Regions from separate parts of the Pseudarthrobacter sp. NS4 genome, predicted to be linked through region 2. Evidence: predicted binding sites of a transcription regulator. Region 2 holds the regulator's gene; the other holds the start of a gene.
The links. The regulator HrcA, encoded in region 2, represses chaperone genes, less so after heat shock. The targets are predictions, from matches to a motif close to TTNGCACTCGNNNNNNNCGAGTGCNAA.
Positions count from the first base shown of each region.

Region 1: the regulator HrcA is predicted to act here: its motif matches at 4,102-4,128, upstream of groES (co-chaperone GroES).

Region 1 is NZ_CP103288.1:2,996,539-3,004,111, forward strand. It holds gene NXY83_RS14100 (ATP-dependent DNA ligase) at 1-1,144, opposite strand, end outside; gene NXY83_RS14105 (dihydrofolate reductase family protein) at 1,234-1,836, shown strand; gene groL (chaperonin GroEL) at 1,964-3,574, opposite strand; gene groES (co-chaperone GroES) at 3,652-3,945, opposite strand; gene NXY83_RS14120 (DMT family transporter) at 4,171-5,103, shown strand; gene NXY83_RS14125 (hypothetical protein) at 5,028-5,408, opposite strand; gene NXY83_RS14130 (class I SAM-dependent methyltransferase) at 5,462-6,703, shown strand; gene NXY83_RS14135 (shikimate 5-dehydrogenase) at 6,722-7,519, opposite strand.
Region 2 is NZ_CP103288.1:2,254,473-2,262,045, reverse strand. It holds gene hemW (radical SAM family heme chaperone HemW) at 1-613, shown strand, start outside; gene NXY83_RS10645 (DUF4870 domain-containing protein) at 692-1,111, opposite strand; gene NXY83_RS10640 (DUF3097 domain-containing protein) at 1,226-2,077, opposite strand; gene hrcA (heat-inducible transcriptional repressor HrcA) at 2,254-3,267, shown strand; gene dnaJ (molecular chaperone DnaJ) at 3,353-4,480, shown strand; gene NXY83_RS10625 (16S rRNA (uracil(1498)-N(3))-methyltransferase) at 4,483-5,262, shown strand; gene NXY83_RS10620 (GerMN domain-containing protein) at 5,249-6,163, opposite strand; gene NXY83_RS10615 (PhoH family protein) at 6,552-7,573, shown strand, end outside.

The DNA.
Region 1 (7,573 bases), 740 kb from region 2:
CCAGGTCGTAGGTGAGCACGGGCTTCACCTTGATCCAGTTGGAACCACGCCGGCCGGCTGCGTAGGCCGATCCGACCGCCTTCACCATGACGCCCTCGTGGCCTGCGGCGAGCGCATCATGCGACACTTTCCCGGCTACTGCCGCGTCCGCCGTGATCTCCCCAGGGATCCGGTGCCCCGGGGCGATGCGCTCGAGCACGCCGATGCGCGTTGACAGCGGCTCATCGAGCAGGTCGCGCCCGTCGACGTGCAGTACGTCGAAAAACCAGGGATGCAGCACCGTGGTGCGCGCTGCATCCGCCCCGAAACGCGACATCGTCTCCTGGAACGGCCGCGGGGCACCGTCCTCGTTGAGGGCGAGGGTCTCGCCGTCGAGGATCACATCGCGCACCGGCAGCGCGCGCACCACGTCCACCACCTCGGGCAGCCGGTGGGTCACCTCGGCCAGGGTGCGTGTGAAAATGCGCACCTCTTCGCCGGCCCGATGCACCTGGATCCGTGCGCCGTCGAGCTTGTATTCCACGGATGCTTCCCCCGTAACTTCCAGCGCGGCGGCGGCGCTGGGCGCGGTTGCGGCGAGCATGGGCTGCACGGGGCGCCCGACGACAAGGCCGACGGCGTCAAGCTGGGCCGCCGTTCCCGTCATCGCCAGCAGGGCGGTTTCGCCGAGATCGCCGGAGAGCATGGCTGCGCGGCGTACGGAGTCGGCGGGCCGGTCGGCGGCACGGGCGACGGCATCCGTGAGTACTCCCCCAAGCGCACCGGTACGCAGTTCGCCGAGCAGCACGCCGGCGATGAAGGCCTGCTCGCGCTCGGTGGCTGCCCCCGTAAGCGTCCGGAGGGTCCCCGCGCGCTCCGCAGCCGATCCCGCGCCTGAGGTGACGAGCAGCCGGTCCAGGGCAGCGTCGAAGTCGGCGACAGTAAGACTCGGCTCAGCGGCAGGCTCCCCCATGGCCGCTGACATGCCACGCCAGCCGATCCCTACCCGGCCCTGCCGCGGTTTGGCTGTGAGCAGGCCGACGGCGGTCGCAATCTCCGCGGGCTCGAGCCGGCACAGCAGGTCCGCGAGTGTATTGACCTTCGCGAGCCGGGAACGCGTGGACGCGACGGCATCCGTAGTTTTCACGAGCTCGTCGAGCAGCATGGCACCAGTGTGCCACGCGCACTGCCGCCAGGGCATGGAGCCGGCCGACAACGCTGGACAGCGACGGAACGCACTTCCACACTGGACGCATGGGAATCATCGTCGCCAACCTGTTCATCACCCTCGACGGTGTCTACCAGGGGCCCGGCGGCCACGAAGAGGACACCGAGGGCGGCTTCACCTTAGGCGGTTGGCAGATGCCGGTATCCGACGACGAGGCTGAGGCGGCCATCGAGGCCGAAATCAGCCTCATCGACGCCCTGCTTCTCGGACGGAAGACCTACGACATCTTCGCGGCCTACTGGCCCCACCAGTCCGGCGACATCGGCGGCACGCTCAACCGGGTTCCGAAGTTCGTTGTTTCCAGTTCCCTGACTGCGCCGGCCTGGGCGGACACGACGCTCCTGCCGGATGCCACGGCCGCCGGCGGGCTCCGGGAGGAGTACAACCAGGTGCACATGTTCGGCAGCGGCGTCCTCATCCGTTCACTGCTCGCGGCAGACGTCCTGGACCGCCTGCACCTCTGGCTCTATCCGGTCACCCTCGGGCAGGGCAAGCGCCTGTTCGACGCCGGCACCATCCCCGCCTCCTTCCGCCTCGCCGAGCCGGCGCGCACCTTTCCGAAGGGAGCAGTGTCGCTGGTCTACGAGCGTGCGGGCGACGTGGAGACGCAGGACATGCCCGGCACTTAACGCGGGAACCGCAGGCACAAAAAACCGGCCCAGCGGATGCTGGGCCGGTCCTTTGTGACTACAGGGCTGGGCCCACGCCGGCGAGGGACCCGAGTCGAGCGAAGCGAGACTTGGGAGCCGGTGGGGCTTAGTGGCTGTGGCCTGCGTGCTCGTCTTCCTCGGCAGGCTTCTCCACGACCAGGGTCTCGGTGGTGAGAACCAGGGCAGCGATGGAGGCTGCGTTGCGGAGGGCTGCACGGGTGACCTTGACGGGGTCGATGACGCCGGCGGCGATCAGGTCCTCGTACTCGCCCGACTTGGCGTTGAAGCCGTTGTTGGTTTCGAGCTCGGCAACCTTTGCGGTGATGACGTACCCGTCGAAACCGGCGTTCTGGGCGATCCAGCGCAGCGGCTGGACCAGCGCGCGGCGGACAATGCCCACAGCAGCGGCGGCGTCGCCTTCAAGTGCCTTGACCGCAGGGTCCTCGTCCAGGGCCTTGAGGGCGTGGATGAGGGCGGAGCCGCCACCGGCCACGATGCCTTCTTCGAGGGCTGCACGCGTGGAGGACACGGCGTCCTCGATGCGGTGCTTCTTTTCCTTCAGCTCAACCTCGGTGGCTGCACCGACCTTGATGACGCCGATGCCGCCGGCCAGCTTGGCCAGGCGTTCCTGGAGCTTTTCGCGGTCCCAGTCGGAGTCGGTGCGGGTCAGCTCGGCGCGGAGTTGGGCAACGCGTGCTGCCACGTCTTCAGCCGAACCGGCACCGTCCACAATGGTGGTGTTGTCCTTGGTGACGGTGATGCGGCGGGCGGTACCCAGCACCTCGAGGCCAACGGTTTCCAGGCTCAGGCCCAGTTCCGGGGAAACAACCTGCGCACCGGTGAGGGTGGCGATGTCCTGCAGCATGGCCTTGCGGCGGTCGCCGAAGCCCGGAGCCTTGACGGCAACAACGTTCAGGGTGCCGCGGATGCGGTTGACGATCAGCGTGGAAAGCGCCTCGCCTTCCAAGTCTTCGGCGATGATGAAGAGCGGCTTGGAGCTCTGCAGCGCCTTTTCCAGCAGCGGGAGGAATTCCTGGATGTTGGAGATCTTGCCCTGGTTGATCAGGATGAGGGCGTCTTCGAGGACTGCTTCCTGGCGCTCTGCGTCGGTGACGAAGTACGGGGACAGGTAGCCCTTGTCGAACTGCATGCCCTCGGTGAGGACCAGTTCGGTCTGCGTCGTGGAGGACTCCTCGATGGTGATCACGCCATCCTTGCCCACCTTGCCGAAGGCCTCGGCGAGGAGCTCACCGATTTCGTCGCTCTGGGCGGAGATGGCGGCCACGTTGGCCACCTGGGTGCCTTCAACGGGGCGGGCATTCTCCAGCAGGCGGGCGGCGACGGCTTCAACGGAAACCTCGATGCCGCGCTTGATCTGGCCGGGAGCGGCACCTGCCGCCACGTTGCGCAGGCCTTCCTTGACCAGTGCCTGGGCCAGAACCGTTGCGGTGGTGGTGCCGTCGCCGGCAACGTCGTTGGTCTTGGTGGCCACTTCCTTGGCCAGCTGGGCACCAAGGTTCTCGTACGGGTCGTCCAGCTCAACTTCGCGGGCGATGGTGACGCCGTCGTTCGTGATGGTGGGAGCGCCCCACTTCTTGTCCAGGACGACGTTGCGGCCGCGGGGGCCGAGCGTCACCTTGACGGTGTTGGCGAGCTTATCGATGCCGGCTTCAAGAGACCGGCGGGCAGCGTCGTTAAACGCAAGCTGCTTTGCCATGGTTTTGTCCTTTCAAGACAGAACCCCGCGCAGCTGAACAGCAGAATGCATGACCAGCGGCGCGGGGATCCGGAGAGTTACTTTACGACGATCGCCAGGACGTCGCGGGCAGACAGTACGAGGTACTCGGTGCCGCCGGTCTTGACTTCGGTTCCGCCGTACTTGGAGTAGATAACGACGTCGCCGACGGCTACATCGACAGGAACGCGGTTGCCGTCCTCAAAGCGGCCGGGGCCTACTGCAACAACTTCGCCTTCCTGGGGCTTCTCCTGTGCGGAGTCCGGGATCACCAGGCCGGAAGCCGTGGTCTGCTCGGCTTCGAGCGGGCGGACAACAATACGATCCTCAAGAGGCTTAATAGAGACCGACACTCGGACCTCTCCTTTTCGTCAGCAAATTCGTGGACTGGAAAGCTTTCCGCCCTGGCTGGCAAACCGTCGTCGCGGTGCCGGCAGCAGCCTGGCTGGCAGCTCTTCATGTGTTAGCACCCTCCTAGGGAGAGTGCTAATGAAGACTCTATGTGCGGGTTAGCACTCGGTCAAGGCGAGTGCCAGCGTTTCGTCATCCGCGTACACCACGGCGTGTACATTGAAGCGGTGCGAGCTGCCGTCTACCTGATCCTTGCAAACCTTTTCTGGGCCGGAAACTTCGTGGTGGGCCAAGCCGCGATGCAGACCATGGAACCGTTGCAGCTGACTTTTTGGCGCTGGGCACTGGCCGCCGTGCCGCTGCTCCTCCTGGCGCAGGCCGTGGACCGGCCGGACTGGCGGGCTGTGCTGCGCCGCTGGCCGGTATTGCTGCTTCTGAGCGTGCTGGGCATGAGCGGCTACACCCTGCTGCTGTACAGCGCGCTGCAGCACACCTCGGCCCTGAACGCCTCCCTGGTGACGGCAGCAAACCCGGCCCTGATCATGGTGCTTGCCGTGGTCCTGCTCCGGGACAGGCCGCGGCCGGTGAGCTGGCTGGGCATCGGCCTGGGGCTGGCAGGCGTCCTGCTGGTGCTGACCGGAGGCGACGTGGAGCGCCTGCTGACCTTCTCCATCAACACCGGCGAACTGCTGATCCTGGCAGCCATCACGGTCTGGGGCCTGTACACAATCATTGCAAGGCGGCTGGCCCTGCCAGCGATCACCGCAACGGCCGTGCAGGTGGCCATGGCGGCGGTAGTCCTGGGGCCTGCCGCTGCAGTAACGGGTGCCGGGTTGCCGTCCACCCCTGCCGAAGGCTGGTCATTGGCGTTCATTGCCCTGTTCCCGTCGCTGGGCTCCTACCTGCTGTGGAACCTGGCACTGAAAAGGACCACGGCGGCCAACGCCGGCAACTACCTGAATTTGATCGCCGTCTTTACCGCCATCATCACGGTGCTGCTGGGCCAGCCCATCACCGTGGCGCAGGTGCTGGGCGGGATCCTGGTGATATCCGGCGTCCTGCTGACCAGCGCGGGCCAGCAGCCTCAGCGTCCCAGGTCGTCGAAGGCCACGTCCTCGCCGCCCTCGGACTCCCGCGCCCCCTGGTTCCTGCCGCGGTAAAGCAGCACGGCCGCGCCAAGGGCCGCCAGCAGGGAGGCGACCAGGAACACGATGCTCCCAATCCGTGCGCCGGCATACAACCCACGGATGTCGCGGGCTTCCTGCGTGTCGTCCTGGACACTGTTGCCGCCCACTGAATAGACGGTCGCGTTGAAGGTGTCCAGGAAGAAGATGATCACCAGCAGCGCGATGCACACCACTGCCACTACGGAAGCCGTGATGAGCGCCGAACGGGCGTATCTGGCGGGGCCCCGGTCCGTGGGTTGCTGGTCTCCGGACTGCTGGGGGCCTGCGCTCTCTTCCATGGTTTCCACCCTATCGGCATCCCGCGGGGTGCTCCTCCACTAGGCTGGAACGCATGCCTCAAGCTCCCCAGGACCAGATCGCGCCGTTGCTCACCCCTGAAGGCTGGGAGCTGCTGGCGTCCCTGGGGCCCTATCAGGAGGACGCATCATTCGAGCTCAATTCGTCTCTCCGGAAAGCCGGGCATTCCCCCGAGCTGGTGTCTGCCGTCCTCACCCAGTCCAGGCTCCGCACCAGGGCGGAAGGGAAGTTCGGTGAGTTTGCCCGCAGCATGCTGTTTACCCAGGCAGGCCTGGAACAGGCCACCCGCCTGAGTGTGGCCGCACGGCATGCGCAGCGGTTTGCGGAAGCAGGAATCAGCCACGTGGCGGACCTGGGCTGCGGGCTGGGCGCCGACTCGCTTGCCCTGGCTTCCCTGGACATGACCGTCACCGCGGTGGAGGTGGATGAAACCACTGCCGCCTGTGCCACGGTAAACCTCATCCCGTTCCCGAACGCCACGGTGGTCCACGCGGATGCCACTGCGGTTCCGCTGGACGGTATCGACGGCGTGTGGCTGGACCCCGCCCGCCGGGTCACGTCCACATCCGGCACCAAGCGCATCTGGGACCCCGAAGCTTTTTCGCCGCCGCTCTCGTTTGTGGAAGGCCTTGCAGCGCAGGGCCGGGCAGTCGGAGTGAAGATGGGGCCGGGCATGCCGCATGACTCCGTGCCGCCGGACTGCGAAGCGCAATGGGTTTCGGTGGCCGGGGACGTCACCGAGGTGGCGCTGTGGTTCAACGCGGTGCGGCGGCCGGGAGTCCGCCGCTCGGCCCTGGTGCAGGGTGCCGGCGGCGCCGCCGAGGTGACCAGCGCCGAGGACTTCGGGGCCGGGCCGGCAGCACCGGTTGGTCCGGTGGAAGGTTACCTGTATGAACCCGACGGCGCCGTCATCCGCGCGGGACTGGTCGCCGACGTCGCGCTTCAGCTCGGTGGCCACCTGGTGGACGAGCACATCGCCTACATCTGCGCCCCCGCCCTGGTGGATACCCCGTTCGCGCGGGCATACAAGGTGCTGGAGGTTATGCCCTACAACGTCAAGGCGCTCAAGGCGTGGGTGAAGGCGGAAGGCGTCACGGTGCTGGACATCAAGAAACGCGGCACGGCCGTCTTGCCGGAGGAGCTCCGGAAGCAACTGCTGCAAAGCGGCAGGAGCGCCGCGAAGAAGGGCGGCAGGACAGCCACCCTGGTCCTGACCCGCATTGGTGAGGACCGGGTGGCCATCGTCGTGGAACCCGTCACTCCCGGGTCCGCCTGAGCGTGACTGCTGCGGGCATTACTGCGCCCGCATGAACTCCTCCGCCGCACGCACCTGCTCAGTGCTGGGCCGCACGCCGGTGTAGAGCACAAACTGCTCCAGCGCCTGGATGGTGGCAACTTCCGCTCCGGTGATCACGGGCTTTCCCGCAGCGCGGGCAGCCCTGATCAGCGGGGTCTCGGCAGGCAGGGCCACTACGTCGAAGACGAGCCGGGCGGCGTCAATGGCCTCAGGCGGGAAAGACACAGTGTCCGCTTCCGGCCCGCCGGCCATACCAAGGGGCGTGACGTTGATGATCAGGTCAGCCGTCCCGCCGTCGAGCGCCGCACGCCAACCGAACCCGTACTGGTCTGCCAGCGCCCGCCCCGTCGCTTCATTCCGCGTGATCACCGTGACGTCGGTGAAACCGGCATCCCGGAGCGCGGCCACAGTAGCCTTGGCCATGCCGCCTGCGCCCTGGACCAGGACGGAGTAGCTGGTGGGCACCGAGTTGGTGGCGAGCAGCTGTTCGATGGCTGTGTAATCGGTGTTGTACGCCTTGAGGCGGCCGCCGGTGTTCACGATGGTGTTCACGGAATCGATGGCCTTGGCGGAGGGATCCATCTCATCCACGAGGGCAATGACGTCCTCTTTGTAGGGCATGGAGATGGCGCAACCCCGGATGCCCAGGCCGCGGACTCCGGCGATGGCCTGCTCCAGGTTGGTGGGCGCGAACGCCTTGTAGATCCAGTTGAGCTCCAACTGCCCGTACAGGTGGTTGTGGAACCTGGTCCCGTTGTTGCTGGGACGGGCCGAGAGCGAGATGCAGAGGGTCATGTCTTTATTGAGGATGGGCACCTGACCATTAAACGCGTTCCCACCCAACTGGGT
Region 2 (7,573 bases):
GCGGCACTCGCTGCAGACCGCCCTGTCCTACGGGCCCGACCACATCAGCGCCTACGCGCTGATCGTCGAGGAAGGCACCAAGCTCGCCGCCCAGATGCGCCGTGGTGAAGTCCCGGGTATCGACGACGACGACCACGCCGACAAGTATGAACTCGCCGACCAGCTGATCACGGAAGCCGGCCTCAGCTGGTATGAGGTCAGCAACTGGGCCCGCACCCCGGAGCAGGCGTGCCGCCACAACCTTGCCTACTGGCGCGGCGATGACTGGTGGGGGATTGGACCCGGCGCGCATTCACACGTGGGCGGCGTCCGCTGGTGGAACGTCAAGCACCCCACGGCCTACGCGAACCGGCTCGCCCAGGGCGACTCACCCGCGGCCGGCAGGGAAACCCTGGACCCGGAAACCCGCAACATCGAGCGCATTATGCTTGAGGCCCGGCTCCAGGCAGGCCTTGAAGTGGCCACCCTAAGCACTGCCGGACGGCACGAAATCGCAGGCCTGATTGCGGACGGCCTGGTGGACCCCACTGCGGCGTTCCGGGGGAAACTGGTCCTCACCCTCAAAGGGCGGCTGCTGGCTGACGCTGTGGTACGCCGGATCCTGCCGGACTAACGCGCGGGTCCCCTTTCCCAACACTCGCAAGTGGAACCCTCGGGACTCCGCTTAGCAGGTCCTGCGAAAGTCCTGCCCCTATTTGATCCAGCGCAGGTTGTACGGATAGCGGTGCGGCTGGCCACGGTTTACGTGAATGCCGGCCGCCACCGAGAAACAGGTCAAGGCAATCCAGATCAACGTCGCGATGACGGCAAAGATGTTGCCGATCACCGGGATGAAAACCAGGATGTTCGCCACCACGGCCGCGATGGTGGGCGGAAGGCTGAAATTCAGGGCTTCCTTGGACTCCTGGGCGGTAAACGGCCCGCGGTCCCGGAAAATCAGGAAGATCAGGAGTGCAGGTACACAGCCGAGGATCCCGCCAAAGTGGGCCAGCGTGGCCCACTGCCGGTCTTCGCTGGCCGTCAGGGGCAGCGCATTCGCCGGGACACCGTGGTATTCGGAGCGGCCTGTGCCACCCTGGCTGTCCCTGTGATCACGTGCGTTTTCTGCCACAGTCTGTTCCTTCGAGAGTGCAAATGGTGCAATTGCATGGTTCCTGGCCGGACCTGCATGGTTGCAGGCACCGCTTTACCAAGAATACTGGCTTTCGGGAAGTTCGCCGCCCACTCAGGGAACAGTGAGGAAGTCAATCACTTCCTCAACCCGCCCCAGCAGCGATGCTTCCAGGTCTGCATAGCTCCGGACGGCGCCCAGCAGCTTCTGCCAGCCCAGCCCAATATCTTCCTTCGTGGAGTGGGGCCACCCGAACGCTGCGAGGATTCCGGTCTTCCAGTCCTGCCCGCGGGGAACAACAGGCCATTGTTCAATACCCAGGACAGCGGGCCGGATGGCCTGCCAGACGTCGACGTACGGATGGCCAACGATGAGCACGTTCCCGGCGGCACCGGGAGAGGCCATCACGGCATCGGCGATGCGGGACTCCTTGGAGTCCGGCACCAGGTGGTCCACGAGCACGCCCAGGCGCCGTCCCGGTCCCGGCCGAAAGTCCGCCACCGCCCCGGCGAGGTCGTCAATTCCGTGCAGGGGTTCGACGACGATGCCCTCCACCCGGAGGTCGTCTCCCCAGACCTTTTCCACCAGTTCGGCATCGTGTTTGCCCTCCACCCAGATGCGGCTGGCCTTGGCTACCTGCGCCCGCTGCCCGGCTACCCGCACGGATCCTGACGCGGTTCTTCCGGCGGCGGGGCCGGACGCTGCCGGTCGCGCTGCAGGCGGCATCAGGCGGATGGCGCGGCCTTCAAGGAGGAAACCGAAGCCCAGCCGGAAGGTGCGCGACTTGCCGCGCCGGTCCTCCAGCACCACCACGTGCATACCGCCGGACTTTTCAACCCGGATAACTGCACCAACCCAGCCGGACTGGACATCCTCCAGTACCATTCCGCGCTCAACCGGCACTTCGGACAATTGGGTACGGACGGGAGCGGACATGTCCCGGGGCCCCCAGTTCTGGTAATCCATGATCGACTCCGCCTAGCGCTAGAACAGTGCCCCCGGAATTTCGCCCGGAGCGGTACCAATGCTAACAACGGCGCGAGGCATAATAGACTGTTAGCACTTAGGCATGTCGAGTGCTAACCCTGGTGGTGGCACGGTGCGGGCGCTGCAGCCGCCCTGACCCTGGATGGAGGTGGAGTGTGAGCGAGCCACGCAAGCTGGAAGTACTGCGGGCCATCGTGGAGGACTACGTCCACTCCCGTGAGCCGGTCGGTTCCAAAGCCCTGGTCGAACGGCATCATCTCTCGGTGTCCAGTGCGACCATCCGCAACGATATGGCGGCTCTGGAGGATGAGGGCCTGATCATGGCGCCGCACACCAGTGCGGGCCGGATTCCCACCGATAAGGGCTACCGCCTGTTTGTCGATCAGATTTCTGCCGTCAAGCCCCTGTCCCAGGCGGAGCGACGCGCCATCCAGTCGTTGCTCGAAGGCTCGGATAACCTTGACGATGTCCTGGACCGCACGGTCCGCCTGCTGTCACAACTGACCAACCAGGTGGCTGTGGTCCAGTATCCGCACCTGAGCCGTGCCCTGATCCGACACATCGAATTCGTCCTGCTTGCACCGCGCAAGGTCCTGGTGGTCCTGATTGTCAACAGCGGCAAGGTGGAGCAGCGCGTCATCGACGTCGGTCAGGATCTGGGAGACGACGCACTGGCCGGCCTGCGGAGCCGGTTCCTTGGTTCCCTCGCGGGGACACCCCTAAGCCAGCTGGCCCAGGCCCTTCCCGCCGTCGTCTCCGCGGTAAGCCCGGGCCGGCGCCAGGCGGCCCAGGCACTGGCCCATGGGCTGGAGGGCCTGGCCCAAAACAGCCGCGAGGACCGGATGGTCATGGCAGGCACGGCGAACCTCGCACGGTCCAACGTGGATTTCCCGCTCAGCATCGGCCCGGTGCTGGAAGCCCTCGAAGAGCAGGTGGTGATGCTGCGCCTGCTGAGCGAGATGGCGCAGGACCCCCGCGGAGTGGCAGTAAGCATCGGCAGGGAGAACCCCTACGACGGCCTCGCCGAGGCGTCGGTGGTGGCCACGGGATACGGCCCGGACAGTGCAGCAAAGATTGGCGTGCTGGGCCCGACGCGCATGGACTATCCCACCACCATGGCCGCCGTCAGGGCTGTTGCCCGTTACCTTTCCCGGATCCTGGGACCCTGACTGGTCTGTCCCGGCGCCACGGCGGCCGGGAGCACGAGCAGGGCAGCCCATATGCAAGCAGTACAACAAGGAAGAGATACGAACTTTGAGCAGCCACTATGACGTCCTTGGAGTCTCACCGGAGGCCACCGGAGAAGAGATCAAGAAGGCCTACCGCAAGCTGGCCCGCACCTTGCACCCGGACGTTAATCCGGGCGCGGACGCCGCGGACCGCTTCAAGGCAGTAACCCACGCATACGAAGTTCTGTCCGATCCCCAAAAGCGCCGGGTTTATGACACCACCGGCAACGAAAACGGCACGGACAACGGCTTTGGCGGCGGCAGCTACGCCGGCCAGGGTTTCGCGTTCCAGGACATCTTTGACACATTCTTCGGTGCAGGCGGCTCGTCCGGTCCTGCTTCCCGCGTCCGTCGCGGCCAGGATGCACTCATCAGTGTTCGTATCGACCTGCGCGACGCCGTGTTCGGCGTCAACAAGAAGCTTGAAGTGGACACCGCGGTTACCTGCCCCACCTGCGAGGGATCCTGCTGCCGGCCGGGGACGCACCCGGAGCGCTGCGACATCTGCGGTGGCAGCGGCCAGGTTCAGCGCGCCGTGCGCTCCATCCTGGGCCAGGTCATGACGGCCGCGCCCTGCGGCTCCTGTGAGGGCTTTGGCACCGTCATCAAGGACCCCTGCAATGAATGCAGTGGCCAGGGGCGCATCCGGAGCCGCCGCTCGCTGACCATCAAGGTTCCCGCCGGCGTCGCCACCGGCACCCGGATCCAGCTCTCCGGCCAGGGCGAGGCAGGACCCGCCGGCGGACCCGCCGGTGACCTTTACGTGGAGATCCGCGTCAACAATGACGCCACGTACGTCCGCGACGGCGACGACCTCCACGCCACCCTGAACATCCCCATGACCGCCGCTGCCCTTGGCACCGAGGTCAGCCTGGAAACGTTCGACGGAACCCAGGACATCGACGTCAAGCCCGGAACCCAGTCCGGCGAGATCATCACCCTTCGCGGCCTCGGCGTCACCCACCTGCGCGGCTACGGCCGGGGGGACCTGAAAGTGCATCTCCAGGTCGAGACCCCGGCCAGGCTCGATCCGGCCCAGGAAGACCTCCTGCGCCAGCTCGCCAAACTTCGCGGCGAGCAGATCACGGACGGCAAGCTCGCAGCGAGCGGCGGCATGTTCGCCAAACTCCGGGACCGGCTCGGTAACCTGTAGCGGTGAGCAACCCCGTCTTTTTCACTCCTGCCGGGTCGCTGGACGGCATGGCGCCCGAAGCGCTTTTCACCCTGGAAGGACCCGAGGCCAGGCATGCGGTAGCGGTAAAACGGCTTTCCCCCGGTGAAGCCGTCGACATCGTGGACGGTGCGGGCACCAGGATGAGCGGGCGCGTCACGGCGGCTTCCTCCTCCCGGCTCGAGGTGGAGTGCACCTCCGTAGCTGTCGAAGACCGACCCGGCATTCGGCTGGTGCTGGTCCAGGCGCTGGCCAAGGGGGACCGGGACGAACTGGCCATCGAAACGGCCACGGAACTCGGAATCGACGCCGTTATTCCCTGGCAGTCCGAGCGTTCCATCGTCCGGTGGAAAGGTGACCGGGCTGCCAAAGCCCACGCCAAGTGGCAGTCCGTTGTCACTGCGGCGGCCAAACAGGCGCGCCGGGCCTGGGTTCCGGAAGTCCGTCCCGCCGTGGACACAGCCGCCCTCTCCGCCACCGTGGCGGCCGCCGGCTTGGCGGTCATCCTCCACGAAAACGCGGTACGCCCCCTGCGGGACGTCCTCGAAGCGTGGGACGGTGCCGGGGGAGCAGAGCCGAGGGAAGTGCTCCTGATCGTGGGTCCCGAAGGCGGCATCAGCCCCCGGGAAGTCACGAAGCTTTGTGACAAAGGCGCGGTCACAGCTCTGCTGGGGCATCACGTCCTGCGCTCATCAACCGCCGGTCCCGCCGCCGTCGTCCTCGCCAGCGACGTACTGGGACGCTGGACCGCTACCGGACCTTAAAGGCGCGGCTGTCCTCGTACTGGTCCGGCTGGCCGCCGGAGCCGGCCTGGGCGACGCGCAGCTCGTAGTCGCCCGCCGGCAGGTTAAGCGCCAGAGTGAATACGCCGGCCTGTCCCTGCTCCGGCGAAGCGGTGGTTTCGCCGGTCAGAAAAGGCTCCTTGTCGCCGTTGTCCCGGGACTGGAGGATTTGCCAGCGGAGCTTGCCGCCCGCGGTCGTGCTGCGTCCGGTGATCTTGACGCTGCCCTGCGGGACTTCCACGGCTTCCTGCGGATCGATGATCCAGACTGGCGCCACCAGTCCGGAAGTCCGGGTCATCAGGGCCCCCAGCTGGATGTGGTCGAAAGCCACGTAGTCCGTATGCCCGTCCACCAGGATCCGCACCCGGATTTGCTGCCCGGAGTCAACCAGGCCCGAGCTGGCGGCCGCGGCCGTTGCCGTGTAGATCAGCTGCTGGATGGCCCGCGCTGCCATGTCGGCGTCGACGTTGCTGTTGAAGGCATCCTCTGAAACATCAACGGTGATGACGTCCTTGCCGGAAATCGAGCTAGCGAGCTTGCTCGGGTTCTGCCACGGCGTAAAGAAGTCAGGGTCCAGCGGCTTGTCCGACATCATGGCGCGCAGTGCACGCGTCACAGGATTTTCCTGCTCGGGAACATCCCGAAATTCCCGGTACAGGAAAACGTCGCTGTTGCTGCGGCCAATCCAGTAGACGGGTGCCTTATTGGAGGACTGGGTGGTTTCCAGCGGTGCACTGGTGGCCGGAGCCTGGGCTGTGCCTGAGACAGCCGGCCCTGTGACCAGCGTGGCTGTGGGTGACGGCCCGGCTTCCGCAATGCAACCGGTCAGGCCCGGGACAGCTGCCAACAGAACGGCAAGCGAGAGCGTGCGCGCGCGGCCCACGGCTCGGGCCGCCCTCTTGGGCGCGGCGGTTTCCGGCACTTTTGTTGCCCGTCCTTTCATGACATGGAGGGCCGATCCCCGGGCGGCCTGATGCTGGATTTCCAGCATTACACAACCCGCGGGGGCCACGTGCCGCGCGGCCGGCCGGGTGCCCAACTGCAACGGGAACGATATCCGGCCGATATGAAGTTGATACCTAATGACGTAAACGGGTCCCTTGCCTTGCCCCTTTTTCACCCGGGTGGCCTGCATTGGGGTATCCGGCGGAGGGACGTGCTGGCGTAAGATGGAAGGATCGCCGGGCAAGGAGAACGGGCAACGGACTCCCCGCATCAGCGTCAACAACTGAACCGACCTCGAGGGGATCACAGGCCTGCGGGCCAGCACCATGACTGAATCAGCGAACGGAAAGCGCCGGCTCACCACAGGAGAGGGCACGGCCGGGGAATTTCCCCACTCCCTCCCCGGCATCCGGACCGAGGTAGTCCTCTTCGACAACTCCGATCAGATGGTCCAATCACTTGGCAGCCATGATGAAGCGCTGCGGTACATCGAGGAACAGTTTCCGGACGTCAATTTCCACGTCCGCGGCAACGAGCTCTCCATCAGCGGTCCCACCACTGACGTACCACGGATCATGCGGCTCCTCCACGAAGTCCGCGGCCTCGTAGCCCGCGGGACGGTGATCAGTCCAACCGTGCTGCAGCAGCTGGTAGCCCTGCTGCGTACCCAGTCCCTGCAGAACCCGGTGGATGTGCTGACCCACGACATCCTGTCCAGCCGCGGCCGGACCATCCGCCCGAAAACGCTGAACCAGAAGAACTACGTTGATGCCATTGATGACAACACCGTGATCTTCGGCATCGGGCCGGCCGGAACCGGCAAGACCTACCTTGCCATGGCCAAGGCGGTCCAGGCGCTGCAGCAAAAAGAGGTCAGCCGCATCATCCTCACCCGTCCGGCAGTTGAGGCCGGGGAGCGCCTGGGCTTCCTCCCGGGAACCCTGAGCGACAAAATCGATCCGTACCTGCGCCCGCTCTACGACGCACTGCACGACATGATGGACCCCGAATCCATTCCGCGGCTCATGGCCGCCGGAACCATCGAAGTGGCACCCCTCGCCTACATGCGCGGGCGCACCCTCAACGACGCGTTCATCATTCTCGATGAGGCGCAGAACACCACGCCCGAACAGATGAAAATGTTCCTGACGCGGCTGGGCTTCGGATCCAAGATGGTGGTCACCGGTGACGTTACCCAGGTTGACCTGCCCTTCGGCACCCGCTCCGGCCTGCGCATCGTGGAGGAGATCCTGCAGGGCATCGAGGGTGTGAATTTCTCCGTCCTGGACGCGGCCGACGTCGTCCGGCACCGCCTGGTGGGTGACATCGTCAATGCCTACAGCGTCTG